3 regions of the Cronobacter sp. 153480017-3 genome follow, and region 1 is predicted to be linked to each of the others. Evidence: predicted binding sites of a transcription regulator. Region 1 holds the regulator's gene; each other region holds the start of a gene.

What was found. Region 1 encodes LexA, which represses DNA repair genes until DNA is damaged. Its sites were predicted from a motif close to TNCTGTATGTACATACAGNA; they were not measured.
Region 2: a site for LexA is predicted at 6,967-6,986, ahead of dinG (ATP-dependent DNA helicase DinG). Genes of this name have one in related genera too.
Region 3: a site for LexA is predicted at 6,497-6,516, ahead of metR (HTH-type transcriptional regulator MetR). Genes of this name have one in related genera too.

Annotation. Positions count from the first base shown of each region.
Region 1 covers NZ_JBSEYN010000003.1:556,224-566,083, reverse strand. The annotation lists gene plsB (glycerol-3-phosphate 1-O-acyltransferase PlsB) at 1-1,724, opposite strand, end outside; gene ACUW6V_RS10505 (diacylglycerol kinase) at 1,857-2,225, shown strand; gene lexA (transcriptional repressor LexA) at 2,334-2,942, shown strand; gene dinF (MATE family efflux transporter DinF) at 3,068-4,375, shown strand; gene ACUW6V_RS10490 (CsbD family protein) at 4,583-4,792, shown strand; gene zur (zinc uptake transcriptional repressor Zur) at 4,872-5,387, opposite strand; gene ACUW6V_RS10480 (cupin domain-containing protein) at 5,497-6,003, shown strand; gene ACUW6V_RS10475 (conjugal transfer protein TraF) at 6,152-7,432, shown strand; gene dusA (tRNA dihydrouridine(20/20a) synthase DusA) at 7,523-8,518, shown strand; gene pspG (envelope stress response protein PspG) at 8,649-8,909, shown strand; gene ACUW6V_RS10460 (NADPH:quinone reductase) at 9,090-9,860, opposite strand, start outside.
Region 2 covers NZ_JBSEYN010000002.1:251,856-261,715, forward strand. The annotation lists gene rhlE (ATP-dependent RNA helicase RhlE) at 1-592, shown strand, start outside; gene ACUW6V_RS05700 (glycoside hydrolase family 1 protein) at 1,014-2,405, opposite strand; gene ACUW6V_RS05705 (glycoside hydrolase family 1 protein) at 2,415-3,887, opposite strand; gene ACUW6V_RS05710 (beta-glucoside-specific PTS transporter subunit IIABC) at 3,899-5,755, opposite strand; gene licT (BglG family transcription antiterminator LicT) at 5,863-6,708, opposite strand; gene dinG (ATP-dependent DNA helicase DinG) at 7,001-9,181, shown strand; gene ACUW6V_RS05725 (fimbrial protein) at 9,172-9,681, opposite strand; gene ACUW6V_RS05730 (fimbrial protein) at 9,692-9,860, opposite strand, start outside.
Region 3 covers NZ_JBSEYN010000013.1:62,272-72,131, reverse strand. The annotation lists gene ubiE (bifunctional demethylmenaquinone methyltransferase/2-methoxy-6-polyprenyl-1,4-benzoquinol methylase UbiE) at 1-89, opposite strand, end outside; gene rmuC (DNA recombination protein RmuC) at 179-1,612, opposite strand; gene udp (uridine phosphorylase) at 1,758-2,513, opposite strand; gene ACUW6V_RS19915 (dienelactone hydrolase family protein) at 2,773-3,591, shown strand; gene metE (5-methyltetrahydropteroyltriglutamate--homocysteine S-methyltransferase) at 4,010-6,271, opposite strand; gene metR (HTH-type transcriptional regulator MetR) at 6,548-7,501, shown strand; gene ACUW6V_RS19900 (carboxylate/amino acid/amine transporter) at 7,389-8,288, opposite strand; gene yigL (sugar/pyridoxal phosphate phosphatase YigL) at 8,400-9,200, opposite strand; gene pldB (lysophospholipase L2) at 9,250-9,860, opposite strand, start outside.

The DNA.
Region 1 (9,860 bases):
AGCTGCGTTGCCGTGGCATCCGGCACCGTGGCATCTGCGGCGTAAGGCACATTACGCAGGAGACTCAGGTAGCAATCGAGCTGCTCGGTAAGCTGCTCGCGCGTTAACGAACGCTGGCGCGAGGCCAGCAGCGCGGTGCAACACAGGTTCATGGCGTTGGCCGCGCCTGCGTTGTTGATACGCACCATCAGCTGAGCGGCAATCTCATTCACCGTTGGCGTCAGCCACGCCGGGCGTACTGCTTCGATAGGATCGATAGCATCACGCCATTCCGGCACGTGCTGGTTCAGGAAGGTGATGAGCGGCAGCGGCTCGCCGAAGTTCACATAACCCTGACCGAGGTTACGCAGCTTGCTTAAGCCGCGCAGCATCTGCAGCAGGCTCTCTTTCTCTTTGGTGGCACCGCGCAGCTCTTTGGCATACGTGCCCACTTCCATCACATGCTCATAGCCAATGTAAATCGGCACCAGCGTAATCGGGCGGGTGCCGCCGCGCAGCATGGCCTGAATGGTCATGGAGAGCGTGCCGGTTTTCGGGTCAAGCAGACGACCGGTACGTGAACGCCCGCCTTCCACGAAATATTCCACCGAATAGCCACGGCTGAAAAGTTCGCCGAGATATTCGCGGAACACCGTCGAATAAAGCTTATTACCCTTAAAGGTGCGGCGGATAAAGAACGCGCCCAGGCGGCGGAAAATCGGCCCGGCGGGCCAGAAGTTCAGGTTGATGCCCGCGGCGATATGCGGTGGCACAAGCCCCTGATGATAGAGCACATACGAGAGCAGCAGATAGTCCATATGGCTGCGGTGGCAGGGCACATAGACAATTTCGTGGCCGTCGTGCGCAAGCTGGCGCACACGCTCGGCGTTATGCACGTTAATGCCCTGGTAGAGGCGGTTCCAGGTGAAACCAAGCACGCGATCGGTAATACGAATCGCCTCGTAGGAGAAGTCGGCGGCGATCTCTTCCATCAACGCGACAGCATTCTGCTGGGCTTTCTCGTGCGAGATTTTTTTAGTGCGCGCCTCGTCTTCGACGGCGCGGGCAATCGCTTTTGACGAGAGTAGTTTATTAAAGAGATCCTGGCGCGCAGGCAGGCGCGGGCCGACGGCGGCGAGGCGCTGGCGGGCGAAGTGCATGCGCGCCACGCGGGCCAGTTTCTGGGCGATACGCTTGTCGGTGCCGTGCTCGGTCGCCATACGGCGCAGCGATACGGGCGGTGAGAAGCGCACAAAGCTGTCGCGGCCAAGCCACGAGACCGCGAAGAATTTCTGAATGCCGTTCAGCATGCGCAGCGGCGGGTTTTCCTCGCCTTTTTCGCGGCCTGGCGAGCGGCCAAACATAACTGACACCGGTACCATCTGGACATCGAGATCCGGGTTGCTGCGATGCAGATCGAGATAGTTGTGGAAGAGTTTGATCGATTCTTCTTTCGGCGTGTAGTAAGTGAACACGCGGGGGCCGCCATGGATAAACACATAGCGCGGCAGTTCGGTGCCGTCGATGACCAGCGGATCCAGCGGATCGGGCAGATCGTGCTCCAGGCACTGCGCGCGTAGCGTCAGGAGATCCGCCTTCGAGTTATATGGCAACACATACATGATAGGGCGTGACGTATCGAGCCCAAGTTCGGGGCAAGGCGCCGCCGGGATGGACTTGCTTTTTACCAGCACGCTTAATGGTAAATTAAGTAATTTGTAGTAAATTCGTGGCCAACCGGACATAAACGATGTAAAGCCTCTGGTTAATAATGCAATTGCGGCGCAAGAATATCAGAAACTCCGTAGAATTTCTGTGGTGCTTCTTTATCGAAGCGCATTAGCATTGACGCCTGAATTTAAAAAAGGTTTCTTGTCATGGCCAATAACACCACGGGGTTAACCCGAATTATTAACGCTGCCGGCTATTCCTGGAAGGGATTACGCGCCGCCTGGAAAAATGAAGCGGCGTTCCGCCAGGAAGGGGTCGCCGTGATAGCGGCTATTCTTATCGCCTGCTGGCTGGATGTCGATCCGATCACCCGCGTGCTGCTGATTGGCTCCGTTACGCTGGTAATGATTGTCGAAATTCTCAACAGCGCCATCGAAGCGGTGGTGGATCGCATCGGCCCTGAATTTCATGAGCTTTCAGGGCGCGCCAAAGATATGGGCTCCGCCGCCGTTCTGCTGTCGATTATCCTCGCGCTCGTCGTGTGGGTCACGCTGCTCTGGCAGCATTTGCGATAAGTTTTCCAGAAATCGCGAAAGAAGCGCTTTTTTAACCGGTTATGGTTTTAAAATCACCTTTAGCTGTATATACTCACAGCATCACTGTATATGCACCCAGGGGGCGGAATGAAAGCATTAACTACCAGGCAACAAGAGGTGTTTGATCTCATTCGGGATCACATCAGCCAGACCGGCATGCCGCCTACGCGTGCGGAAATCGCGCAACGTCTGGGTTTCCGTTCGCCGAACGCGGCGGAAGAGCACCTTAAAGCGCTGGCGCGTAAAGGGGTGATTGAGATTGTCTCCGGCGCGTCGCGCGGTATCCGTCTGTTGCAGGAAGAAGAAAACGGGCTGCCGCTGATAGGGCGTGTGGCGGCGGGTGAACCGCTGCTGGCTCAGCAACATATCGAAGGGCATTATCAGGTTGATCCTGGCCTGTTTAAGCCAAACGCCGATTTTCTGCTGCGCGTAAGCGGGATGTCGATGAAAGATATTGGGATTATGGACGGCGATCTGCTGGCGGTTCATAAAACGCAGGATGTGCGCAACGGGCAGGTCGTCGTCGCGCGCATTGATGATGAAGTAACGGTAAAACGCCTGAAAAAACAGGGTAATACCGTTGAGCTTCTGCCGGAAAACAGCGAGTTTAAACCGATTGTGGTGGATCTGCGCGAGCATAACTTCTCTATCGAAGGTCTGGCGGTCGGCGTTATCCGCAACGGCGAATGGCTCTGAGCCCTTTCCTGGCTCACTGACGCCGCATTACCGTAACTGGCCCGCCCCGGTTACGGTAATGACCTCTCCCGTCGGCTAAAGACTGCATATTTTTTCATCTTCGCGTAACGGCATCGGAACGCCATATGCCCTTTCTCACTTCTACCGATAAAGCTCTCTGGCGCCTCGCGCTGCCAATGATTTTCTCAAATATCACCGTGCCGCTCTTAGGCCTGGTGGATACCGCGGTTATTGGTCATCTCGACAGCCCCGTCTATCTGGGCGGCGTCGCGGTGGGCGCTACGGCCACAAGCTTCCTGTTTATGCTGCTGCTTTTTTTACGGATGAGCACCACCGGCCTGACCGCGCAGGCGTTTGGCGCGCGCGATCCGATAGCGCTGGCCCGCGCCCTGGTGCAGCCCATGGCGCTGGCGCTTATCGCCGGTATGCTGATTATCGCGCTACGTGAGCCGCTGATACATCTGGCGCTGCATGTTACCGGCGGCAGCGACGCGGTGCTGACGCAGGCCCGACGGTTTCTCGAAATCCGCTGGCTCAGTGCGCCCGCCTCGCTCGCTAATCTGGTGTTGCTTGGCTGGCTGTTAGGGGTGCAGTACGCCCGCGCGCCGGTGATCCTGCTGGTGGTCGGCAATCTGCTTAATATCGTGCTCGATCTGTGGTTCGTGATGGGGCTTGGCCTTAACGTCCAGGGCGCGGCGCTGGCGACGGCGCTGGCAGAGTACGCGACGCTTGGCATCGGTCTTGTGATGGCGGCCCGCGTGCTGCGCCTGCGCGGTATTACCCTTGCGATGCTGAAAACCGCGTGGCGCGGCGGCGTTGGCCGACTGCTTGCGCTTAACCGCGACATCATGCTGCGCTCGCTGCTTTTGCAACTCTGCTTCGGTTCCATCACGGTGTTTGGCGCACGGCTCGGCAGCGATATCGTCGCGGTGAACGCCATTCTGATGACCCTTCTGACCTTCACCGCCTATGCGCTTGATGGCTTCGCCTACGCCGTTGAAGCCCATGCCGGGCAGGCCTTCGGCGCGCAGGATAAATCGCAGCTGAGCAGCGTCTGGCGCGCGGCATGCCGACAAGCAGGGATGGTGGCGCTGGCGTTCGCGTTGCTGTATGCCGTGGCGGGGCAGTACATTGTGTCACTGCTCACGTCATTACCTTCGCTTCAGGCGCTGGCGCAGCCCTATCTCTTCTGGCAGGTGATCCTGCCGGTGGTCGGCGTCTGGTGTTATCTGCTGGATGGTATGTTTATCGGCGCGACGCGCGGGGCGGAGATGCGTAACAGCATGGCCGTCGCGGCGCTCGGTTTTGGCCTGACGCTGCTCACCTTGCCAGAGCTTGGCAACCACGGCCTGTGGCTGGCGCTCACCGTTTTCCTGGCGCTGCGTGGGTTGTCGCTCGGCTATTTATGGCGCCGGGGCCGTCTTTTGCACTGAATATCCCTGATAAAGCGCCTCACCAGTAAAAGAAAATTTGTCGGTGTCAGCGCTTCGTTATGGTTAAAGATTCTGAATATCCCGCCAGGGTTAAAATTGACGTCTAAAATGAGTAGTACGTTCAGCAAATGATGAAGATGACTCGGGCTGAACCCCCACAGGAAAACCTGTGAGACTGATTCACTACCGAATGTTAAGGAGACGTCTATGAACAGAGATGAAGCTGGCGGTAACTGGAAACAGTTTAAAGGTAAAGTGAAAGAGCAATGGGGTAAATTAACCGACGATGATATGACCATCATCGAAGGGAAACGTGACCAACTGGTAGGTAAAATCCAGGAACGTTACGGTTACGCGAAAGATGAAGCCGACAAGGAAGTGACTGACTGGGAAAGCCGCCACGATTACCGCTGGTAATCGGGCCACCACCTCAAACGGTATTTTCCCTCTGAGGCTGCCCTGCCCACCGGTACAAGGATGTACCACCCAACCTGATTCAACGTCCTTTCTTTTTCACCGTAATGCTGTGGTCGTGACCACACTGTCCCTGATGGCGACACGCCTCAACTTCTGCACACGCCGCACACAGCCCATGCGCTTCAATCACGTTATGGCGTAACGCAAAGCCCATTCTGGCTGCCAGCGCATGCATAATATCTTCCACCCCTTCCGCTGCCTCTTCTTTTACCACGCCGCATCTGTCGCAAATAAACATCGCGGAAGTATGCGCCGGGTTATCAAATAAGTGGCACAGCACATAGCTGTTGGTGGACTCCACCTTATGCACGAACCCCTGCTCCAGCAGAAAATCAAGCGCGCGGTAAACGGTGGGCGGTTTCGCCTGCGGTTCGCTTTCGCGTAATAAATCGAGCAGATCATAAGCGCTGATCGCGCCCGGCTGGATAGTCATCAGGCGCAGCACTTCGAGGCGCTGCGGAGTCAGGCGCACATTACGTTGCTGGCAGAGCTTTTCAGCCTGCGCCAGAACTTCCTGCGAAATCGTCGTATCCATCGGCATCCTCTATGAATCGTGTTGATGTCATCACTTTATCATGAACTGGCTGAAACACCGACATCCCGCCTGTGTTATACCTTTCAGTGAACATTAACCGGAGGTTTATATGCATACGCGCCCTGAATGTATTTGTCACTGGCAGGAAGTCGAAGGCAACGATGACGCCTGTTACCCGGACAGCGACGAACTGATGTCCATCGGCGCGCCGCTGGCGAAGCGTACCGGGCTCACGCGGCTCGGCATTCATCATGAGCGCCTGCCGCCGGGGCGTCGTACGTCTTATCCGCATGCGGAAAGCAGCGAAGAAGAGTTTGTTTATGTGCTCGAAGGGTTTCCGGATGTCTGGCTCAACGGCGAGCTGTGGCCGTTAAAACCGGGCGACAGCGTCGGCTTCCCGGCAGGCACCGGGCTTTGCCACACGTTCATTAATAATACTGACAGCGACGTCCGGCTACTGGTGGTGGGCGAGGCGAACAAACCGGAAAACCGGATTTACTATCCGCTTAACGGCCCTTACGCCGCCACCCGTCCGGATCGCTGGATAGACCACCCGCCACAATTTTTTGGCCCGCACGACGGCTTACCTACACGAATTAAGAACCCTAATCTATAAATAATGAGGGCGATCACGAAACGAGCCCGATAGTGCCGTTGAGCTTTTAGCCTCAACCTCTGGCGTAGTGCGTTCTTCACAACAGAAATCGTCTCTGTCATGAACTGACAGAGGATGTCCTTGACGTTGCTAATAAGCAGGGTAAACAGTGAAAAATATAATCAAACCTTCAGTGGCAGCCGTCGCCCTTTCTCTGGTGATGGTCAATCAGGCGAGTGCAGCCAATACCTGGGCGCAGGCGCGTAACGATGCGATGGGCGGCACCGGCGTGGCGTCAGCCGATTACGGCAGCGGCGCGTTAATTAACCCGGCATTACTGGCACGTTCACAGCCAGAAGATGACATTACGGTAATTTTGCCGGCATTACAGGCGCAAATTACCGATAAAGACAATCTCGAAGATGAGATAGATCATATCAGCGACCGCGTCGATTATTATCGCGATGTGGTCAACAGCCTGACGCCGGGCGATATCGCGGCGAACCCGATTGGCACGCTGCGCCAGTTCCAGGGCGCGGCGCGTGAACTGGGCGACGAGCTGGAATACCTGCGCGGTAAAACGGCAAGCGCACGTGCGGCAGGCGGCATCGCGGTCAGTATTCCAAACGACGTGCTGGCGGTGGCGTTTGTGGCGAAAGCCTATGCGCATGCGCGTGTCAGCACCCGTGTGGATCAAAGCGACATCGACTATCTGCGCCGCATCCAGAACGATGATATTTACGCAGGCACACAGATCATCAACGCCGCGATTAACGGCTCTGACGCTATCACCGATCGCCTGACGTCTACCGCGTTTGGCCGCGCGGCGATCGTTTCTGATTACGGCGTGGCGTTCGCGCATCGGTTCCAGGTGGGCGACGTGCCGGTTTCCGTCGGCGTTACGCCGAAGCTGCAGAAAACCTGGCTCTATAACTACACGGCTTCGATTTATAACTACGACAGCAGCGACTGGAACAGCTCGCGCTATCGCAACGACGACACTGGCTTCAACGTTGATGCGGGTGTGGCAGCGGATTTTGGCCCGAACTGGACCGTGGGCGTGAGCGGGCAGAACCTGATGTCGCGTGATATCGATACCAAAGAGGTTAACGGGTATAAAGATACCTATCAGATCTCGCCGCTGGTGACGGCGGGCGTGGCCTGGCATAACGATCTGGTGACCCTGAGCGCCGATGGCGATCTGACGGAAACCAAAGGATTTAAGAGCGAAGAAAACTCGCAGTTCGTCGGCGTGGGTGCCGAGGTGCGTCCGCTTAGCTGGCTGGCGGTGCGCGCCGGTTATCGCGCGGACGTGAAAGATAACGAGAGCAACGTGTTTACTGCGGGCGTCGGTTTCGCGCCGTTTAACCGCGTGCATCTCGATCTGACCGGTATCGTTGGTGAAGACGAAACCTGGGGCGCAGGCGCGCAGTTGAGCCTGACCTTCTGACCATGTGCAGGGGCGCAATGCGCCCCTGCCTGAAGTTTGTGCTATAGTAGCGCCCCTTTTTCAGCCCGAACTTCGACTCGCTTAGCTATTATGACGTCCACATCCCGTAACGCTTTTCCCGCCCATCGTTTTTCCATCGCGCCGATGCTCGACTGGACCGATCGCCATTGCCGCTATTTCCTGCGCCAACTCTCATCGCAGGTGCTGCTCTATACCGAAATGGTGACGACCGGCGCGATCATTCATGGCAAAGGGGATTACCTCGCCTATAGCGAAGAGGAACATCCGGTGGCGTTACAGCTCGGCGGGAGCGATCCGGCGGCGCTGGCGCACTGCGCGAAGCTTGCCGAGACGCGCGGCTATGACGAGATAAACCTTAATGTCGGCTGCCCGTCCGACCGTGTCCAGAATGGCCGCTTCGGCGCCTGCCTGATGGGCGAGGCGCAACTCGTCGCCGATTGCATTAAGGCGATGCGCGACGTGGTCTCCATTCCGGTGACGGTGAAAACCCGTATCGGCATCGACGACCAGGACAGCTACGAATTCCTCTGCGATTTCGTCGGCACCGTGGCGGAGCAGGGCGGCTGCGACACCTTTATTATTCATGCGCGCAAGGCGTGGCTCTCCGGCCTGAGCCCAAAAGAGAACCGCGAAATCCCGCCGCTGGATTACCCGCGCGTTTATCAGCTCAAGCGCGATTTCCCGAAGCTTACGATGTCGATTAACGGCGGCATCAAAACGCTGGATGACGTGAAAACGCACCTTGAACATATGGATGGCGTAATGGTGGGCCGCGAGGCGTACCAGAATCCTGGCATACTGGCGTCGGTCGATCGCGAAATCTTCGGGCTTAATGTGCCGGATGCCGATCCGGTGGCGGTAGTGCGCGCCATGTATCCGTATATTGAGCGTGAGCTGGCGAAAGGCACATATCTGGGTCACGTCACCCGCCATATGCTCGGCCTGTTCCAGGGCATTCCCGGCGCGCGGCAGTGGCGTCGCTATCTCAGCGAAAACGCCCATAAGCCTGGCGCGGATATTAACGTGCTGGAGCAGGCGTTAAAGCTGGTGGCTGATAAACGTTAAGTTCACCAGAATATCGTCAATTTCACTAACGCCCCGGATGACATGCCGGGGCGTTTCTTTTGAATTCAGTAAGTTAAATCTGGCACGAAACTTGTAATAGCAGGGCATAACGTTTTTAAGGAGAACGAGAATGTTTGAACTGCTGTTTGTGGTGGCTTTCTTTCTGATGCTGCTGGCGACCGGCGTGTCGCTTATCGGGATTATCGCCGCGCTGATGGTGGCAACGCTGGTGATGTTTTTCGGTGGCGTGTTCGCGCTGATGATTAAAGTGTTGCCGTGGCTGCTGCTGGCAGTGGCGGTGGTGTGGGTGATCCGCACCGTGAAGGCCCCGAAAGTGCCCGAGTATCGTCGCACCTCACGTTACAGCCGGGCGAATCGCTGGCGTTACTAATAAGTTGCGGGGTTGATCACAACCTCGCAACTTTCCATGTTACTTTGCGCGCTAAGCCATGTTTTTTAACGGGCCTGTCTGGCACTATGTCAGCCGTGTTACCGAATTCATCAGCGCTGTACCCTACATATAGCGCAAACAATAAAAAGAAAGGGCTTCCTGCGGGAAGCCCTAATTCTTTCAGGGAATCAACAGGCTGGAGCCTTGCGTACTGCGGCTTTCCAGCGTCTTATGGGCGCGCGCGGCGTCTTTGAGCGCAAACTTCTGGCTCTGCGCCACCTCCACTTTAATCACCCCGCTGGCGATAAGCGAAAAGAGCTCGTTACTGGCTTCTTCCAGCTCGGCGCGATTGGTCAGATAGCCATTCAGTGACGGGCGGGTCACGTAGAGCGAGCCTTTCTGGTTAAGAATACCGAGATTCACGCCCGTCACCGGGCCGGAGGAGTTACCGAAGCTCACCATCAGGCCGCGACGTTGCAGGCAGTCGAGCGACGACTCCCAGGTCTCTTTACCCACCGAGTCATACACGACGCGCACTTTTTTCCCGCCGGTCAGTTCACGCACTCTTTCAGGCACATTCTCTTCACGGTAGTTGATGGTTTGCCACGCGCCCGCCTGTTTCGCCCGCTGGGCTTTTTCGGCCGAACCGACCGTGCCGATAAGCCGCGCGCCCAGCGCTTTCGCCCACTGGCAGGCGATAAGCCCGACGCCGCCCGCGGCGGCATGGAACAAAAACATCTCGTCGGGTTTAATTTCATACGTTTTGCGCAGCAGATAAAACACCGTCAGCCCTTTTAAAAAGCAGGCCGCCGCCTGTTCAAACGAGATAACATCCGGGAGCACAACGGCTTTCTCCGCCGGCACGTTATGCACCGAGCTGTAGGCACCGAGCGCCGACTGTGCGTAGACGACGCGATCGCCGGGTTTGAGGTGCGTCACGCCGCTGCCCAC
Region 2 (9,860 bases), on a different contig from region 1:
CAAGAGCCAGGGCGCCCGTACCCGCGCGCTGGCGGATTTCAAAACCGGCGGCATTCGCGTGCTGGTGGCGACCGATATCGCCGCGCGTGGTCTGGATATCGAAGAGCTGCCGCACGTGGTGAACTATGAGCTGCCGAACGTGCCGGAAGATTACGTTCACCGTATCGGCCGTACCGGGCGCGCCGCCGCGACCGGCGAAGCGCTGTCGCTGGTGTGTGTCGATGAGCATAAGCTGCTGCGCGATATCGAACGTCTGCTGAAGCGCGAGATCCCGCGCATGGCCATTCCGGGCTACGAGCCGGATCCGTCTATCCCGGCGGAGCCTATCGTGAACGGTCGCCAGAGCCGCGGCGGACGCGGTGGTCAGGGCGGCGGCGGTCGTGGTCAGGGCCAGCCGCGTCGTCAGAACGGCGAAGGCAACCGTTCATCCGGCGAACGCAGCCGCCCGTCCGGCGAGCGCGGTCGTCGTCAGGATGGCGAAGGCAATCGTCCGTCGGGTGAACGTTCACGTCGCCCGGCAGGCGAGGGCAACCGCCCGGCAGGCAACAAACCGCGCACCCGTCGCGCGCCGCGTAAAGCGGCCGGGGATTAATCCACGGGTGTGTTAGCAGCGCCTGACAAGGCCGGTGAGTAAAAAGGGTGTGCGCAAGCGCACCCTTTTTTATGGTTAAGCGGCGGAACCGGGCGGTTAATCTCATGTGTAGGGTGGGTAAGCGCAGCGCACCCACCTCAGGGAAATTAAAAGCCACCGCCGGTGCCGGGGGTTTTCCCTTGCGGCTGCCCTTTGGCCGCGAGCCGGGATTGTTAAGGGGGCGGCGGCGAGCCCCCTTAACACGTTCGCGTGAGTAAACGTGACAGAGGGAATCAGCGTCGTGGCGAACGGAACGGGTAGCCGGGCGTGCATATTCGAGGCCCCAGCGGTTCCCCCGTGTAGGGCAGATAACGCCTTTCATTTATGACACCGCTGGCGGCGGGTGCGCTTACGCTTACCCGCCCTACGAAAACCCTGCCCCCTAAAGCCGCTCGCCGTTGCTTGCGATCACCTGCTGATACCACGCGAAGCTGCGCTTCCTGCGCCGCGCGAGAGTGCCGTTGCCCTCGTTGTCTTTATCGACATAAATAAACCCGTAACGTTTTTTCATCTCGCCGGTGCCGGCGCTCACGATATCAATCGGCCCCCACCAGGTGTATCCCATGATGTCGCAGCCGTCCGCCACGGCTTCGGCCATCTCCTGAATATGCTGGCGGCCATACTGAATGCGCGCCTCGTCGTTAAACTCGCCGTTTTCATCGGCGATATCCTCACCGCCGTAGCCGTTTTCCACGATAAACAGCGGTTTCTCGTAGCGGTCGGCCAGCTCATTACACACCAGCCGCAGCCCGACCGGATCAATCGGCCAGCCCCAGGCGGTTTTCTCAAGGTACGGATTGTCCTCGCCCATCGCGCCGCCGGTGTCCACGCGAAGCTTTGCACCCGCTTTATGCAGCACGCTGCGGTAATAGCTAAAGCCGAGATAATCCGAAGGGTATTGCGCCAGCAGTTCGGTATCGCCGGGGTGAATATCCAGATGAATGTCGTTATCGCGAAACAGCCGCGTTGCGTAGGCCGGATAATGCCCGCGCATCATCACGTCGGCGTAAAACAGCGAACGGCGGCGCAACTGATACGTGGCGAACACGTCATCCGGGTTGCAGGTGGCCGGGTAGACCGTGCTTAACGACAACATGCAGCCGATTTTCGCCTGCGGGATAATCTCATGGCACAGCTTATTGGCGAGGGCGTTGGCGACAAACTGGTGATGATTGGCCTGGTAAATCGCCTGCGGCGACGCGCCTGCCTCCACCGCGCCGGTGGCGAACGGCATCCGGTTCATGTTGTTCAGCTCGTTAAAGGTCATCCAGTATTTGACCTTATGCTGATAGCGGCGAAACACCGTCTCGCAGTAGCGGGTGAAGAAATCGATAAGCGCGCGGTTCTGCCAGCCGCCGTATTCCTCAAACAGCGCCAGCGGCGTTTCGTAGTGGGAAAGCGTAATCACCGGCTCAATGCCATATTTCAGCAGCTCGTCGAACAGGGCGTCGTAAAAGGCGAGGCCCGCCTCGTTCGGCGTCTGCTCATCGCCGCGCGGGAAGATACGCGACCAGGCAATCGACGTGCGAAAGCATTTAAAGCCCATTTCGGCGAACAGCGCCACATCCTCTTTGTAGCGATGATAAAAATCGATGGCCTCGTGGCTCGCGTAATAAAGCGCCGGGTCAATGGTCGCGTCGTGTTTGCCGGAGGCGATGCCGCCGCGCACCACGTCGGCGATGGACGGCCCTTTGCCGTCCGCATTCCACGCGCCTTCGGCCTGATTGGCGGCAATCGCGCCGCCCCATAAAAAGTTATCCGGGAAAATCGCCATGTCTGCTCCTTAATCGCTGAGATCCGCGCCGTTCGAGGCGATGACTTTTTTGTACCAGTAGAAGCTTTTCTTGCGCGAGCGCGCCTGGGTGCCGTTGCCCATGTCGTCCTGATCGACGTAGATAAAACCGTAGCGTTTGGAGATCTGCGCGGTACCGGCGCTCACCACGTCAATCGGCCCCCACCAGGTGTAACCAAAGAGCTTCACGCCGTCGGCAATCGCCTCCTGCATCTGCCCGATATGCTGGCGCAGATACTCAATGCGGTAGTCGTCGTTGATGGTGCCGTCGGAGGCGGGCGTATCTATCGCGCCGAGGCCGTTTTCGGCGATAAACAGCGGCTTCTGGTAGCGGTCATAAAGCTGGTTGAGCGCCAGGCGCAGCCCTTGCGGGTCTATCTGCCAGCCCCAGTCGCTCTGCGCCAGATACGGATTGCGAATGCCGCCGGTGATGAGATTGCCGGTCACGCCCTCAAGCTGCTCCGGGTGCGCGCTGACGGTGCTCGACATGTAATAGCTGAACGAGACGTAATCGACCGGATAAAGGCGCAGGATCTCGTCGTCGCCCACCGCTTTTTCCAGCCGGACGTTTTTTTCCGCGAACATGCGTTCGGTCCAGGCCGGGTAGTAGCCGCGCGCCTGCACATCGCTGAAGAACAGCGAGACGCGCTGCTCCTCTTCGCACGCCTGCAAATCGTCCGGGTGACAGGTGTGCGGGTAGAGCATCTGGTAGCTAATCATGCAGCCCACCTGCGAGCCGGGGATTATCTCGTGACACGCTTTGGTCGCGAGCGCGCTCGCCACAAACTGGTGGTGCGCGCCCTGATATTTCGCCTGCTCCAGATGCGGGTGATCTTCTTCAATCACGCCGACGCTGACGTACGGGTGGTGCTTCACGCAGTTGATCTCGTTGAAGGTCATCCAGTATTTGACCTTTTTGCGGTAGCGAGTGAAGACGGTGGTGGCGAAGCGCACATAAAAATCCACCAGCTGGCGGTTGGGCCAGCCGCCGTAATCAGTCACCAGCGCGAGCGGCATTTCGTAGTGCGAAAGCGACACGATCGGCTCGATATTGTGCTTTCTTAGCGTGTCGAAAACGCGGTCGTAAAAGGCGAGGCCCGCTTCGTTCGGTTCGGTCTCATCGCCGCGCGGGAAGATGCGCGTCCAGGCGACAGACATGCGAAAGCATTTAAAGCCCATTTCGGCAAACAGCGCGATATCTTCTTCGTAGCGGTGATAGAAATCGTTGCCCTTGCGCTTGGGGTAATATTTCGTGCTCTCAGGGTCCTGCGCCTCCGCCACCTGGCGGTGGGTCATGCCGAGCCACTGATCGAGCCAGCGATCTTTGGGCGTGCTGACGTCAAAGGTGTAGACATCAGAGACCGACAGCCCCTTGCCGTCGACGTTCCACGCGCCTTCAAGCTGGTTAGCGGCGGTCGCGCCGCCCCACAAAAAATCCTCAGGAAATGTTCTGGAAAAGGCCATGCTGTTCTCCCTTAAGCCGCCGCGGCGGTCAGTTTCAAAAAGGCTTCACGGGGTGCCACGTCGCCCTGTTTTAACGGGCTTATCTCGCCGTAGCAGTCGGTATTGGTGACGATAACAATGACGCTCGGATCGATGTGGAGCGCGTTGAGCGCCGCCAGATCAAAGCTAATCAACGGCTGTCCGGCCTCGACGAACGCCCCGTTCTCCACGTGGCGGGTAAAGTGCTGACCGCCAAGTTTCACGGTGTCGATGCCGATATGAATTAAAACCTCAGCGCCGCAATCGCTTCTGAGCGTCAGCGCATGGTTGCTGTCGAAAATCGCTTCGATGCGCCCGTTCACCGGCGAGAGCAGCTCGCCGCTCTCGGGCACGATGGCGATGCCTTTACCGAAGATTTCATCGGCGAAAACCGGATCGCTGAGGGAAGAAAGGGGCGTGAGACGGCCACTCACCGGCGCGAAGAGTTGCTCCTCGCGGGCGAGCGCCACGGGGCTTAAGCCTGCCACCACCTCCGGCTCTGCCGGCGCTTCGGCGGGTTCCTCAAAGCCCAGCATTACGGTGATGACCGCCGCCGCACAAAAGGCAATCGCCAGGCTCGCCAGCGCCCACAGGAACGTGGGGCCGACCAGCGCCGGAATACCCGGAATGCCGCTTAAGGCGAAGGCGTACGTTTTTACGCCGAGCGCCATCGCAAACGCGCCGCCGCAGGCACCGCCGATGAGCGCCGCGGCGAAGGGGCGCTTAAAGCGAATGTTGATGCCATACATCGCAGGCTCGGTGATGCCCATCGCGGCGCTGAAGCTCGTGGAGAGCGCCAGCGTTTTGATTTTTTTATTGCGGGCTCGCAGGAAGACACCGAACGCCGCGCCCGCCTGGCCCATATTGGCGACATAAAAGAGGATTTTGAACGGGTCGTAGCCGAGCTTGCTGATATTGTTGATAACAATCGGCACCAGCACGTAGTGCATACCGGTAATAATCATCAGCGACAGCGTGCCGCCCACGATAACCCCCGCCAGCCAGCCCATGTTCGCCACCAGCCAGATGATGCCGCCGGAGAGCGCATTGCCAAGCAGAATACCGGCCGGGCCAATGGCGATAAGGGTAACCGGCGCGACAATCACCAGGCTTAGCAGCGGCACAAACATCGTTTTCAGCACGGCGGGCATCAGGCGGTCGATAAACCGCTCGACATAACTGAGCAGCAGCACCGCCAGCAGAATGGGAATCACCGACGAGGCGTAAGAGACGCTGGAGACCGGCAGGCCGAGAAACGCCACCGGCGCGCCGGATTTCAGCAGCGTGGTGAGCGTCGGGTGAAACAGCGTGGCGGCGAGCGCCACCGCCACATAAGGGTTGGCACCGAATTTATTCCCGGCGCTGAAGGCGAGCACCAGTGGCATAAAGAAAAAAACGCCGTCGCTTATCGCCATCAAAATTTGATACGTCTGGTTGCTGGCCTGCACCCAGCCGAGCGCGAGGCAGAGCGACAGCACACCCTTGAGAATCCCCGCGCCGGCGATGGCCGGAATAATCGGCGAGAAGATCCCCGCTAATCCTTCCAGCACCACGGAAACCGGGTTGCGGCGCTTTGGCGGCGCGGCTGCTTTTTTAGCCTCGAGCCCCGGTAACTGCGCGAGAATGGCCTGGCAGAGCGGCGCGACCTCGCTGCCGATAATCACCTGGAACTGATCGCCTGAAAGATTGACGCCCATGACGCCGTCGAGATGTTCAAGCGCCGTGCGGTCGACCTTTTCAAGCGAGACCAGCGAAAAACGCAGGCGGGTAATACAGTGATAGAGCGAAAGAATATTCGCCTCGCCGCCGAGAAGGGTAATTATCTGGCGGGCGGTATGCGGGTAGTTCATGGCTATTCCTCTCCAGAATGAAACCCTGCGGTTTCATTAAACAGTCGCCGGTATGATGACCGGCACGTTGCTGCCTCTGGGGTTTGCCTGAATGAACAGTAACAAGCCTAAAGGGAATGCGCTAAACGGTGTACGACATTATCGATATGCACCGTTAAATAGAGTTTTTCCGAATGCGTCATCGCGTGGCGATAATTCTTTTCCACAAATTCGCTAATGGCTTCCACGCACGCCACGGTATTTTTATACCGCTGCTGTACCATCGCGAATAATTCGCTGTCGTCGTTTTCCAGCCGCTGGCCCTCTATTACCCGCTGAGCGAAAAATTTCACGTGGGTAATAAAGCGCTGGTAATTAAGCGACTGTTCATCGGGGCCGACGGCGAACCAGTATTTTACAATATTCTGGATCTGATAAATCAGCCGGGTAATGTCGTTGATTTTGCCTTTCGGATCGTTAAGCCCGGCGTTCACAATATGCAGCGCGATGCTGCACGCCTCGCTGTCCGGCATCAGCACGCCGGTGCGCGCGGCAATCAGCGCCAGCGCCTGACGCCCGATGGCGTATTCTTCCTGATAAAAATGTCGCACTTCCCACTGTAACGGGTTGGCGATTTCAATGCCTTTCTGGCGGCGCTCAATGGCGTAAAAAAGATGATCGGCGAGCGTGACATAAATGCCTTCGCTTAATTTGATGCCGGGCGTCTGGCGCGCCAGTGCGACAATATCATCAGTGAGCTGAACGATTTCTACCGGTATTTCATCCAGCAAAACTTTAAAGCGCGCCGAGACGGTATCGTCATGCAGACGAAACGTTTTCTCAATGTGACTACTATTGACCGTTTCGCCCACGCGGGCGTTAAAACCGAGCCCACGGCCGGTGACAATCACTTCCTGGCCGCGTTCGTCGACGGCGCTGACGACATTATTATTAAGGATTTGCTTAATGATCATCGCCGACTCCTGAAAGCAAAAACGGGCAAAACATAAATACAGACGCCAGGGAATTTCCCGGGGCTGCATTCAGGTTTTGCCCGCCGAACGGTAACAAGCACAATGCAATGTTAAAAAACCTAACACCCGCCTGGTATTCGGTCAATGAATGACCCGCGATTTATGATTAGCGTGACGATAATTTGTGATCTGTCTTGCGAATCGGCTCCTGCCGCGCGGGTAAAAAAAGGTTCAGCTGGCGGTGGAAAAGTGCCACAATAGTGGCTGTTTATACAGTATTTCAGGGCTTCAGATGGCATTAACCGCCGCGCAGAAATCGCAAATCGCCGCCTGGTATAAGGCGCTTCAGCAGCAAATTCCGGACTTCATTCCCCGCGCCCCGCAGCGGCAGATGATTGCGGAAGTGGCGAAAACCCTCGGCGGCGATGAAGGGCGGCATCTGGCTATCGAGGCACCGACCGGCGTTGGCAAAACGCTCTCGTATCTGATCCCCGGTATCGCCATCGCCCGCGAAGAGCAAAAAACGCTGGTGGTTAGCACCGCCAACGTGGCGTTGCAGGATCAGATCTTCAGTAAAGATCTGCCGTTGCTGCGCAAAATCATCCCTGAACTGCGCTTCACCGCCGCCTTCGGGCGCGGGCGTTACGTCTGCCCGCGCAACCTCGCGGCGCTCTCCACCGACAGCGCCTCGCAGGGCGATCTGCTGGCGTTTCTTGACGATGAGCTGACGCCCAACAGCAAAGAGGAGCAGCAGCGCTGCGCGAAGCTCAAAGCCGATCTCGACAGCTACAAGTGGGATGGCCTTCGCGATCACACCGACCAGGCGATTGACGATAACCTCTGGTCGCGGCTCAGCACCGATAAAGCGAGCTGCCTGAACCGCAACTGCCATTACTACCGTGAATGCCCGTTCTTTGTGGCGCGCCGTGAGATTCAGGAGGCGGAAGTGGTGGTCGCCAACCATGCGCTGGTGATGGCGGCGCTGGAGAGCGAATCCGTTCTGCCGGAGCCAAAACATCTGCTGCTGGTGCTTGATGAAGGCCACCATCTGCCGGACGTCGCCCGCGACGCGCTGGAGATGAGCGCCGACATCAGCGCGCCCTGGACGCGGTTGCAGCTCGATCTCTTTTGTAAGCTTGTCGCCACCTGCCTTGAGCAATTCCGGCCCAAAACTGTGCCGCCGCTCTCCACGCCGGAGCGGCTTAACAATCACTGCGAAGAAGTCTACGAGCTGGTCGCCAGCATGAACCGTATCGTCGGGCTGCTGCTGCCGCCGGGCGAGGAGAGCGAGTTTCGCTTCCCAATGGGCGAACTGCCGCAGGAGGTGATGGAAATCTGCGAGCGGCTGGCGAAGCTCACCGAAAACCTGCGCGGGCTGGCGGAACTGTTCTTAAACGATCTCAGCGAAAAAACCGGCAGCCACGACATTGTGCGCCTGCACCGGGTGCTGTTGCAGATGAACCGCGCGCTCGGCCACTTTGAAGCGCAAAGCAAGCTCTGGCGGCTCGCCTCGCTGGCGCACGCCTCCGGCGCGCCGGTCTCGAAATGGGTGACGCGCGAAACCCGCGAAGGGCAGCCGCATATTTTCTTCCACTGCGTGGGCATTCGCGTCAGCGATCAACTGGAAAAACTCATCTGGCGGCAGGTGCCGCACGTGGTGGTGACCTCCGCCACGCTGCGATCGCTGAACAGCTTCGCGCGGCTGCAGGAGATGAGCGGCCTGCGCGATAAAGCAGGCGACCGCTTCGTGACGCTTGATTCGCCGTTTAATCATATTGAGCAGGGCAAACTTGTGATCCCGCGCCTGCGCCATGAGCCGCTGATGGAGCATGAAGAGGCGCACCTCGCCGAGATGGCGGCCTATTTCCGCGCGGAATATAAAAAGGGCGAGCACAAAGGGATGCTGGTGCTGTTCGCCAGTAACCGCGCGATGCAGACCTTTTTGTCCTTTGTGCCTGACCTGCGCCTCGGCCTGCTGGTGCAGGGCGATCAGCCGCGCTACCGGCTTGTCGAGCTACACCGCAAAAAAATCGAGCAGGGCGAGGCGAGCGTGCTGGTGGGGTTGCAGTCGTTTGCCGAGGGGCTTGATCTCAAAGGCGAGCTGCTAAGCCAGGTGCACATTCATAAAATCGCCTTTCCGCCGGTGGACAGCCCGGTGGTGGTCACAGAGGGCGAATGGCTGAAAAGCCTCAACCGCTATCCGTTTGAAGTGCAAAGCCTGCCCGCGGCGTCGTTCAACCTCATACAGCAGGTGGGGCGGCTTATCCGCAGCCATAGCTGCTGGGGCGAAGTGGTGATTTATGACCGCCGCCTGCTCACTAAATCCTACGGCAAGCGGCTGCTGGACGCGCTGCCGGTGTTTGCGATTGAACAGCCCGAAGCGCCAGAGGCGTTAATCAAAAAGGCGCCTGCAAAACGTCCGGCAACGGGCCGCAAGGGCGCGCCCGCCCGTCGACGCAACGCTTACCGGTAAGTAAACGTCACCTGTACGGCGCTTTCAAACGTGCCGGGTACCAGCGGCTCTGTGGTACGGACATAGCGTGCGCGCAGCTGAAACGTGGCGCTGTGCGTGGCCTCGTCCACCGTTTCGGTGTATTTATCGCCACCGGGTAACATGTACATATTGTTTTTACCGTCAACCAGTTGTAATGCCAGCCCTTTGCCGGTTCCGGTGCTCCTGTAAGCCGTACTGTTAGTCGGATCCAGTTCGCCGGAAAATGTCGCATCAACGGCCGTGGTGGCCACGGGGCAGTTCATCACGCTTAGTTCAAACGGTACCCAGGGGCCATAAGTAGAGGGTTGTGAAAACGCGTCAGCAGTCGCGATCCCCATATCGACCGTTTTGTTTTTGCTGGCACTTTCCACATCGCAGGCACTGGCAATAATCGCCCCGTTAACCTGCAGGTTGATATCGTCGGCCAGTGCCCGGTGTGCGCCAAGCGCAAACATTATCAGCAGCAGTAACTTTTTCATCACGGGGCTCCTACCGGTAAGACACGGTAATGGTCGCGACGGCGTTTGCAACGCCCGGCGTCACGGTGTCGGCAGTTTGATAGTACTGAACAGCAAACGGGATATTGAGCGTTGAGTTCGGCCTCAATGAGGCAACAAAGGTGTAATGGTCAAAATCGATGTTTTGCCCAAAAAGCGTC
Region 3 (9,860 bases), on a different contig from region 1:
TGGAAGACCTGCGCCACCATATCCGCTTTTTGCTCTTTCGCTACGGTCTGGAAGCCAAAGTGCGTTGTATCTTGTGAATCTTCAACCATCTCAGTGCCTGCTTATCAAGGAAATGTTTGTGAAGTGTAACAGATTGGCCGCAATTGCCCTACGATTCAAGGCGGCATTAGCGCGCCGCTCAGCGCTCGCCCGCAACGCGAAACGCCGCTAAGTGGCTGTTTTCATCAGGGGCGCTGGCAAGCGCTTCGGCATCGGGGAGCGCAAACGCTTCATCATCCTGCACCGCCTGCTCGGCCAAATCCGGATTAATCTCGCGCTTTACCTCAACGCCCATACCGCGAAACGCCTCCGCCTGCGCAAGCAGGTTGCCGCGCCCGCTGGCGAGTTTTTTCATCGCCTGGCGATAGCTGTCGCTGGCTTTGTCGAGGTTCTGGCCAATGGCGCTCATGTCGTCAACGAACAGCCGCATTTTGTCATACAGGCGGCTGGCGCGATCCGCTATCTGCTGGGCGTTACGGCTTTGATGCTCATAGCGCCAGAGGTTGGAAATGGTGCGCAGCGCCACCAGCAGCGTGGTCGGGCTTACCAGCATGATATTGTTTTTTAACGCCTCGGTGATGAGCTCCGGCTGCTTGTCGATAGCCAGTAAAAAGGCGGGCTCGACCGGGATAAACATCAGCACGTAGTCCAGCGTGCGCAGCCCCGGCAACTGCTGATAATCCTTGCGCCCCAGCAGGCGAATATGATTACGAAGCGAAGCGATGTGTTCGTTCAGCGCCAGCTCGCGGCTGTAGTCATCTTCGGCGTTGAAGTAACGCTCATAGGCCACCAGCGTCATTTTGGCGTCAATCACCACATCCTTGCCCTGCGGCAGACGCACGATGACATCCGGCTGCATACGGCTGCGGTCGGCAAGCTGAATATTAACCTGGGTTTCATACTCATGCCCTTCGCGCAGGCCCGAGGCTTCCAGCACGCGCGCGAGCACCACTTCGCCCCAGTTGCCCTGGGCTTTGTTGTCGCCTTTTAATGCACGAGTAAGGTTGATAGCTTCCTGCGCCATTTGCGCATTCAGTTGCTGGAGATTGCGGATTTCATGAGCCAGCGTGTGGCGCTCGCGTGCCTCCTGGCCGAAGCTTTCCTGCACCTGTCGGCGAAAACCGTCGAGCTGCTCGCGCAGCGGGGAAAGCAGGCCGCTCAGACTCTGGCGATTCTGCTCATCGACCTGACGACGGCTCTGCTCAAAGATACGGTTAGCGAGGTTTTCAAACTGTTCGCTCAGGCGCTGTTCGCTGCTCATCATCTGGCGCAGTTTTTCTTCGGCGTGGACCTGGGTGGCCTCCAGCCGCGTGGTGACTTCGCGCAGATCGGACTCCAGCGAGCTGTTGATCTCCCGCAGGTTGCGCAGTTCGTTATTGAGCAGATCGCACTCATCGCGCCAGTGCTGGTTATGCGCCAGCGCCTCGCGGGCCGCGCTGAGTTCGCCGTAAATATCGCGCTGTTCCGCCAGTAGATCCGCCTTGTACTGGGCGGTTCGCAGCCCTGACATCAGCCAGCCCACCACAACGCCTGCCAGCGCAACCACGGCTAACACCAGATATGAGATTTCCACCACGCCTCCTGCCTGAACTGCTCATCACGCCAGAGGGGATTGTGCTGTACATAATTCCAGACGAAAAGCGTTTTTCTGTAAGGATCGTCAATCCTGCGAGACATTACGCAAAAAGGCCGGCAGAGCGCCGGCCTGAAAGGAGTTATCAGAGAAGGCGGCGCGCCGCCTCTACCACGATTTTCACCGCGTGGCTTTCGGTTTGTTTCATGGTTTCCGCGTTCGGGATCTCTTGCTGGGTGCGGTTGACGATAACGCCCGCCACCATGCCCGCGCGCAGCCCCTGGCTTGAGCACATGGTCAGCAGCGTGGCCGATTCCATTTCATAGTTCATCACGCCCATCGCCTGCCACTCTTTCATGGAGCCGTTAAAGCGGCTGACTACACGGCCAGAGAAGGTGTCGTAGCGCTCCTGGCCCGGATAGAAGGTATCGGAAGAGGCGGTCACGCCGATATGCGTAGTCGCGCCGACCGCTTTGGCCGCTTCCACCAATGCGGTAGTACAGGCGAAATCGGCAACGGCCGGGTATTCCATCGGCGCGAAGTGCAGGCTGGCACCATCAAGGCGTACGGAGGCGGTCGTTACCAGCACGTCGCCGACGTTGATGTGCGGCTGAATAGCGCCAGTGGTGCCCACGCGCAGGAAAGTACGAATGCCAAGCTGCGCCAGCTCTTCTACCGCAATAGACGTTGACGGGCCGCCGATACCGGTGGAGCAGATGATGACCGCTTTGCCATCAAGCTCAGCGCGCCAGGAGGTGAATTCACGGTGGGAGGCCAGTTTGACCGGCTTATCCATCAGCGCGGCGATCTTTTCCACTCGCTCCGGGTCGCCCGGGACAATCGCTAATTCTGCGCCCTGAAGATCGCTTTTTTTAAGGCCGAGGTGAAAAACATCAGACATAGGTGACTCCTCTGTGGGTCGGTTTGTCAGGAGAAGCAAAACGGTACTTTACAGAACCTTTCCGGCGTTTTTCGTGACCGGATTCACTTCAAAAGAAAGGAGTTGCATTAATTTTCCATAATTTCGTGATTATGGTCACATATAGAGCGCATGAATGGAAATCCCGCGCGCCGAATGCCTGCTTTTGCCACCTCCACTCCCGCCACACGCAGGCTATAGTTAGGGATGCGCTAAAACAATAACGGGTACGGAGAATGCCATGACCAACAACACTGACCATCCGGCGGGCTTTGCCGCTGCAGTTTCACCTGTCGCTTCAACGGTAGTGCATACGCCGCAGGATGCCATTATCGCGGGCGAAACCTCGATTCCCACGCAGGGCGAAAATATGCCTGCTTACCACGCCCGCCCGCGCGCTGCTGATGGCCCGCTGCCGGTAGTGATTGTGGTACAGGAGATTTTCGGCGTACATGAACATATTCGCGATATATGCCGTCGCCTGGCGCTGGAAGGGTATCTGGCGGTGGCGCCGGAACTCTATTTCCGTCAGGGCGATCCGAATGAGTATGACGATATTTCGTCGCTGTTGAGCAATCTGGTGTCGAAAGTGCCGGACGCACAGGTGCTGGCGGATCTGGATCATGTGGCAAGCTGGGCGTCACGCAACGGCGGCGACGCGCATCGTCTGATGCTGACCGGTTTTTGCTGGGGCGGGCGTATCGCGTGGCTGTACGCCGCGCATAATCCGCAACTGAAAGCCGCCGTGGCGTGGTATGGCAAGCTGCTGGGCGACAAAACGTTAAACTCACCGAAGCACCCGGTGGATGTCGCTACCGATCTGACCGCGCCAGTGTTGGGACTTTACGGCGCGCAGGATACGGGTATTTCGCTTGAGAGCGTGGAGACCATGCGTCAGGCGCTGCGCGCCGCCAACGCGAAAGCGGAAATTATTGTTTACCCGGACGCGGGCCATGCGTTTAACGCCGATTATCGCCCGAGTTATCACGAGGCATCGGCGAAGGATGGCTGGGAGCGCATGCTGGAGTGGTTCAAAACCTACGGCAGTAAGAAAGGATAAAAAAAGCGCCCGGGAAACCGGGCGTTTTTTGGTGGCGCGGTGGGTGCGCTGCGCTTACCCACCCTACAAAATCACAAACCGCATCACACCGTTTTCTGCGGGTTGCGGTGGGTGCGCTACGCTTACCCACCCTACAAAATCACAAACCGCATCACACCGTTTTCTGCGGGTTGCGGAGGGTGCGCTGCGCTTACCCACCCTACAAAGTCACAAACCGCATCACACCGTTTTCTGCGGGCTTCGGTGGGTGCGCAGGGCTTACCCACCCTACAAAATCATAAACCACACCACACCGTTTTTTCCGGGCTGCGGTGGGTGCGCTGCGCTTACCCATCCTACGTATGACCCACCCTACGCAACGCATAACTGGCCTTATCGTAGGGCGGGTAAGCGTCGCGCACCCGCCATCACAAAACCGTTACGCCTGACGCAGGTTCTGCGCCGCTTTCACCATATTGGCGAGCGCCGCGCGGGTCTCCGGCCAACCGCGGGTTTTCAGGCCGCAATCCGGGTTCACCCACAAACGCTCCTGCGGAATGCGCTGCGCGGCTTTCTTCAGCAGCGCTTCAATCCACGCCACATCCGGCACGTTCGGCGAGTGGATATCATATACGCCCGGCCCGATTTCATTCGGGTATTCAAACTCCTCAAACGACTCCAGCAGCTCCATATCTGAACGTGACGTTTCGATGGTGATCACGTCCGCATCCAGCGCGGCGATAGAATCCATGATGTCGTTGAACTCGCAATAACACATATGAGTGTGGATCTGCGTGTCATCCTTCGCGACCGCCGCGTTCAGGCGGAACGCCTCCACGCCCCAGGCGAGATACGCGTCCCAGTCGCTGCGCTTGAGCGGCAACCCTTCACGCAGCGCCGGTTCGTCAATCTGAATAATGCCGATGCCCGCGGCTTCGAGATCCGCCACTTCGTCACGCAGCGCCAGCGCAATCTGTTTGGCGATAGTTTCGCGCGAGACATCCTCACGCGGGAACGACCAGCAGAGAATAGTCACCGGGCCGGTCAGCATGCCTTTCACCGGTTTGTCGGTCAGCGACTGCGCGTACTTCGCCCACTCGACGGTGATCGGCGCCGGGCGGCTGATGTCGCCGATAACGACCGGCGGCTTCACGCAGCGGGAGCCGTAGCTCTGCACCCAACCGTTCTGGGTGAAGACAAAGCCATCAAGGTGCTCGCCGAAATACTCCACCATGTCGTTACGCTCGGCTTCGCCGTGTACCAGCACATCGAGACCCAGACGCTCCTGCTCGGCGATCACCTGCTTAATATGTTCGGCGATGCCGGTGCGGTAGTTCGCCGCATCGAGATTGCCCTTTTTGAAATCCAGGCGCAGGCCGCGAATTTCGGTCGTCTGCGGGAACGAGCCGATGGTCGTGGTCGGCCAGGACGGCAGGTTAAAGCGGGCGCGCTGCGCTTCGGCGCGTACCGGATACGCATGGGCGCGCTGGCTGTCCTGCGGCGTAATGGCCTTAAGGCGCTGTTCCACCGCCGGGTTATGTACGCGGGCCGAGTGTTTACGGGCCTGAATCGGCGCGCTCCACTGCTCGATTTTTGTTGTGTCGCCGCTGTTCAGCGCATCGCGCAGCAGCGCCAGCTCTTCGCATTTTTGCAGCGCAAAGGCGAACCAGCTTTTCACTTCCGCATCCAGACGCGTTTCGACGCTCAGGTCGATAGGGCTGTGCAGCAGCGAGCAGGACGAGCCCACCCACAGCTCACGCTGGCCTGCGATCGCTTTCAGTTGGGCGTATTTTTCGGTGAGATCGGCGCGCCAGACGTTGCGGCCATTGATAACGCCCGCGGAGAGTAACCACTCCTGCGGCAGGCGGCGATGCAGTTCGTTGACATCGTCATGGCCGTGAACCAGATCGACATGCAGCCCCTGCACCGGCAGCGCGGTGATGGTATCGAGATTATCGGTCACGCCTTCAAAATAGGTGGTGAGCAGCAGTTTGGTCTGGCCTTTCAGCGCCTCGTAGGCCGGTTTAAACGCGTCCAGCCACGCCTGCGGCAGCTCCAGCACCAGCGCCGGTTCATCGATTTGCACCCACTGAATGCCGCGTTTCGCAAGTTCCGCGATCACCTGCTGGTAGACCGGCAGAATGTCGTTAAGCAGGGAAAGACGATCGAACTGTTCGCCCTTCACTTTGCCAAGCCACAGGTAAGTGACGGGCCCGAGCAGTACCGGTTTAACATGGTGACCAAGCGCCAGCGCTTCGTCCACTTCATCCAGCAGCTGCGTCCAGGTGAGGCTGAACTGCTGGCCTTTGGTGAATTCCGGCACCATGTAGTGATAGTTGGTGTTAAACCATTTGGTCATTTCAGCGGCGGCGGCAGGTTCGCCGGTCGGCGCGCGGCCACGACCGATGCGGAACAGCGTGTCGATATCCACCGTGCCGTCCACATTCTGGTGGCGCGCCGGGACGTTGCCGAGCAGCAGGCTGGTGGTCAGAACATGATCGTACCAGGCGAAATCGCCGACCGGCAGCAGATCGATGCCCGCCGCTTTTTGTTGTTCCCAGTGACGGGCGCGCAGCTCGCGGCCCACCGCCAGTAATTCTTCACGGGTGCTTTTGCCCGCCCAGTAGCTCTCTTGCGCTTTTTTCAGCTCGCGACGCAGGCCGACGCGGGGAAAACCGAGGGTGTGGTTATGGATAGTCATGATGTTCTGCCTCTCTTAAAAAGGAATCCCGTGTCAGGAAATAAATCTGTTCGTCTGATTAATTAATCCGCATGTATTTCGGATTTCGGGAAGGGGGCAAGCTGGCGAATCCCCGGGAGCTTACTGAAGTAAGTGACCGGGGTGAGCCAGCGCAGCCAACGCACCAGAAATTCGAAAGACGTCGGATTTGGACGTCCAGATGTTTACACATCCATAATTGGCAGTTACTGTATATTCCTCAAGCGCAAATTATTCATGCTGAAGTGAAGGACATTCATGATCGAGATAAAACACCTGCGAACGCTTCAGGCGCTGCGTAATTGCGGCTCACTGGCGGCGGCGGCGGCATCGCTGCATCAGACCCAATCCGCGCTTTCACACCAGTTCAGCGATCTGGAGCAGCGCCTCGGCTTCCGGTTATTCGTGCGTAAGAGCCAGCCGCTGCGCTTCACGCCGCAGGGCGAGATCCTGTTGCAGCTGGCAGCCCAGGTGTTGCCGCAGATAAGCCGCGCATTGCAGGCGTGCAATGAACCGCAACAGACCCGCCTGCGCATCGCGATTGAGTGTCATAGCTGTATTCAGTGGCTGGCCCCGGCGCTGGAGGCGTTTCGTAAACGCTGGCCGCAGGTGGAGATGGATTTCAAATCGGGCGTGACGTTTGATCCGCAGCCTGCGCTGCAGCAGGACGAACTCGATCTGGTGCTGACGTCAGACATTCTGCCACGCAGCGGCCTGCACTATTCGCCGATGTTTGATTTTGAAGTGCGTCTGGTGGTGGCGCCCGATCATCCGCTGGCGACCAAAACGCAGGTGACGCCGGAGGATTTCGCCAGCGAAACCTTGCTGATTTACCCGGTGCAGCGCAGTCGTCTCGATGTCTGGCGTCACTTTTTACAGCCGGCGGGCGTCAGCCCGACGCTGAAAAGCGTGGATAATACGCTGCTGCTTATCCAGATGGTGTCGGCGCGCATGGGCATCGCCGCGCTGCCGCACTGGGTGGTGGAGAATTTCGAGCGTCAGGGGCTGGTGGTCACACGTGCGCTGGGCGAAGGATTATGGAGCCGGCTGTACGCTGCGGTGCGCGATGGCGAGCAGCGTCAGCCGGTGACGGAGGCGTTTATTCAGCAGGCGCGTCAGCACGCCTGTGATTCCCTTCCGTTTGTGCGGAGCGCGGCGCGACCCAGCGTCGGTGGACCCACAGAGAAGCCACTATCACCGCTCCCCCAATGATAAAGCTCGGCCAGTGGGGCTGCTGCTGCCAGATGGCGAGGTTAACCAGCAGCCCGGCGGGCACATGCATGTTATTCATGATGCCGAGCGTACCGGCGTCCACCTGCGTGGCACCATAGTTCCACATAAAGTAGCCAAGCCCCGAGGCCACCACGCCAAGCCACACCAGAATGCCCCATTGCAGGCCGGTGGTCGGCAGTTTCTGCGGGTTGCCGAGCGCAAACCAGGCGATTACCGCCACCACGAACGCGCCGAGATAGAACCACGAAAACGCGCTGTGCTGCGGCATCGGATGCGTCTCCATCAGGCGTTTATAGCCCACCATACCGATAGCGAAGCTGATATTCGCCAGCTGTACCAGCAGCAGCCCGGTCCAGAAGTGATCGCTCACTTTGTCATAGCGAATAATCGCCGCGCCGATGACCGCAAGCCCGGCGCTTAATGCATAGCCCCAGCGCAGCCGACGGCGGCTCAGCAGATCGTAAATCAGCGTGATATAGAGCGGCGTAAGCACCGTAAACAGCAGGAACTCCGAGACGGTCAGGTAGAGATACGCCCGGAAACTCAGCAGGTACGTCACGCCCAGCTGCAGTGCGCCCACCACCATATAGAGCGCCAGCGTCTTCAGGCTCTGCCCGCGCGCGCGTAAGAAAGGCAGGAAAACCAGCGCCGCCAGCCCGACGCGCATCAACACTGAGAAGTAGCTGTCTACATGGCCCGCCAGGTATTCGCCAATCAGGCTAAAAGAGAACGCCCACAGGATAGTGGTGATGATGAGTAACGCCACAATGATCATCTCAACAGAAAACAAGACGGGCATTGTAGCGAAGGCGCTGGCGAAAAGTTGCACTATTTGGTTGACAAGTGGTTATCGATAAACCACTTGTCACTCGGATGGTTAATCCAGAAACAGTTTACGCAGGTAGTGTGGAACGGCATCTTCAGCGTTGGTGCCGATGACTTCGAGCTCCGGCAGCAGATCTTTCAGGCGCTGGTGCGCGTTGCCCATGATGCAGCCTTTGCCCGCCATGGAGAGCATCTCCGCGTCGTTCATCCCGTCGCCAAACGCGATGCAGGACTCGAGCCCGAAGCCCATCGCTTTAGCAACCGCCTCCAGCGCGTGGCCTTTGGAGACGCCGCCCGCCATGACCTCAAGGCAGGTGAGCGTCGAAAAGCTCACGTTAACGCGATCGCCCCAGCGGGCGTTGATGGCCTGCTCCAGCGGCAGCAGCTTTTCGTGAACGTCGCAGGTGAAGAAGACTTTACTGACGCCCTGCGGCTCCAGCAGCGCCGGTTCAAAGAGCGAATATTTAAAAACCGCTTCTTTAAAATATTTCAGCTCGTCCGGGCGCTCGCGGCTCATAAACCATTCGTCGTCGCGATAGACGTTAGTGATGATATCGGGATTATCGCGCACCACGCCGAACAGATCGGCGGCGATGTCGGTATCAAGGTTATGGGTAAACACCAGATTGCCGTCGGTGTCGTGCACCCGCGCGCCGTTGGAGGTGATCATATAAGCCTTGATCTCCAGGCCGTCGCGGATCTGGCCGACATCGATATGGTGGCGGCCAGTGGCGAACACAAAGTTCACGCCGCGGGCAGTCAGTAATTTGAGCGTTTGTTTGGCAAACGGCGTCAGTGCATGGTCAGGGGCTAAGAGTGTGCCGTCTAAATCAGACGCAACGACCTGATACATAATAAAAAAAACCTCTGGTGGAGCGACCGAACGCTCCGGTCGCGAGTAATCAGTTATGTTCGTCGAAAAAATCGACAATGGCATTCAGCGCTTCGGCGCGCATAGCGTCCTGCTCAAACAGGATCTCATGGTACGCACCTTTGATGACGTAAGGTTTACCCCCCCAACACGGGTGGCCCGCCGCGGCGCGAAGTTCACAGAAGCGGTCGTGCGAGCGGTTATCCACCACACGTTCCAGCTCTGCCTGGAGTAACAATAGCGGCGTGGTGCTGTCGGTGGCCCCCGCCAGCACCTGTTCTCCTGCCTGGATGCCTTCCCGCACCCAGTGATACGTAGGCCCGCCGACGCGCAGCTGCGGTTCATCGGCGTAAAAACGCAAATTGCGCCGGTAGCGCTCGTGGCTGTGCGTCAGCATGTTGAGACTAAAGGGCAGCGGTCGCCAGCGCCCGGTGCCGATAGCGTAACCATCGCGCAGCGACGGATACTCTTCCGCCCAGTCGAGGATCGAGCGCAGCATCCAGTCCGGGAGGCGGATAATAATGCCGAACATCGGCGCGCAGAGCGCCACGGCATCAAATGCTTTTGGGTTACGCAGCAGAAACAGCGTGCCAATCGCGCCCCCCATCGAATGCGCCAGCAGATAGCGTTTCCGCCACGGGC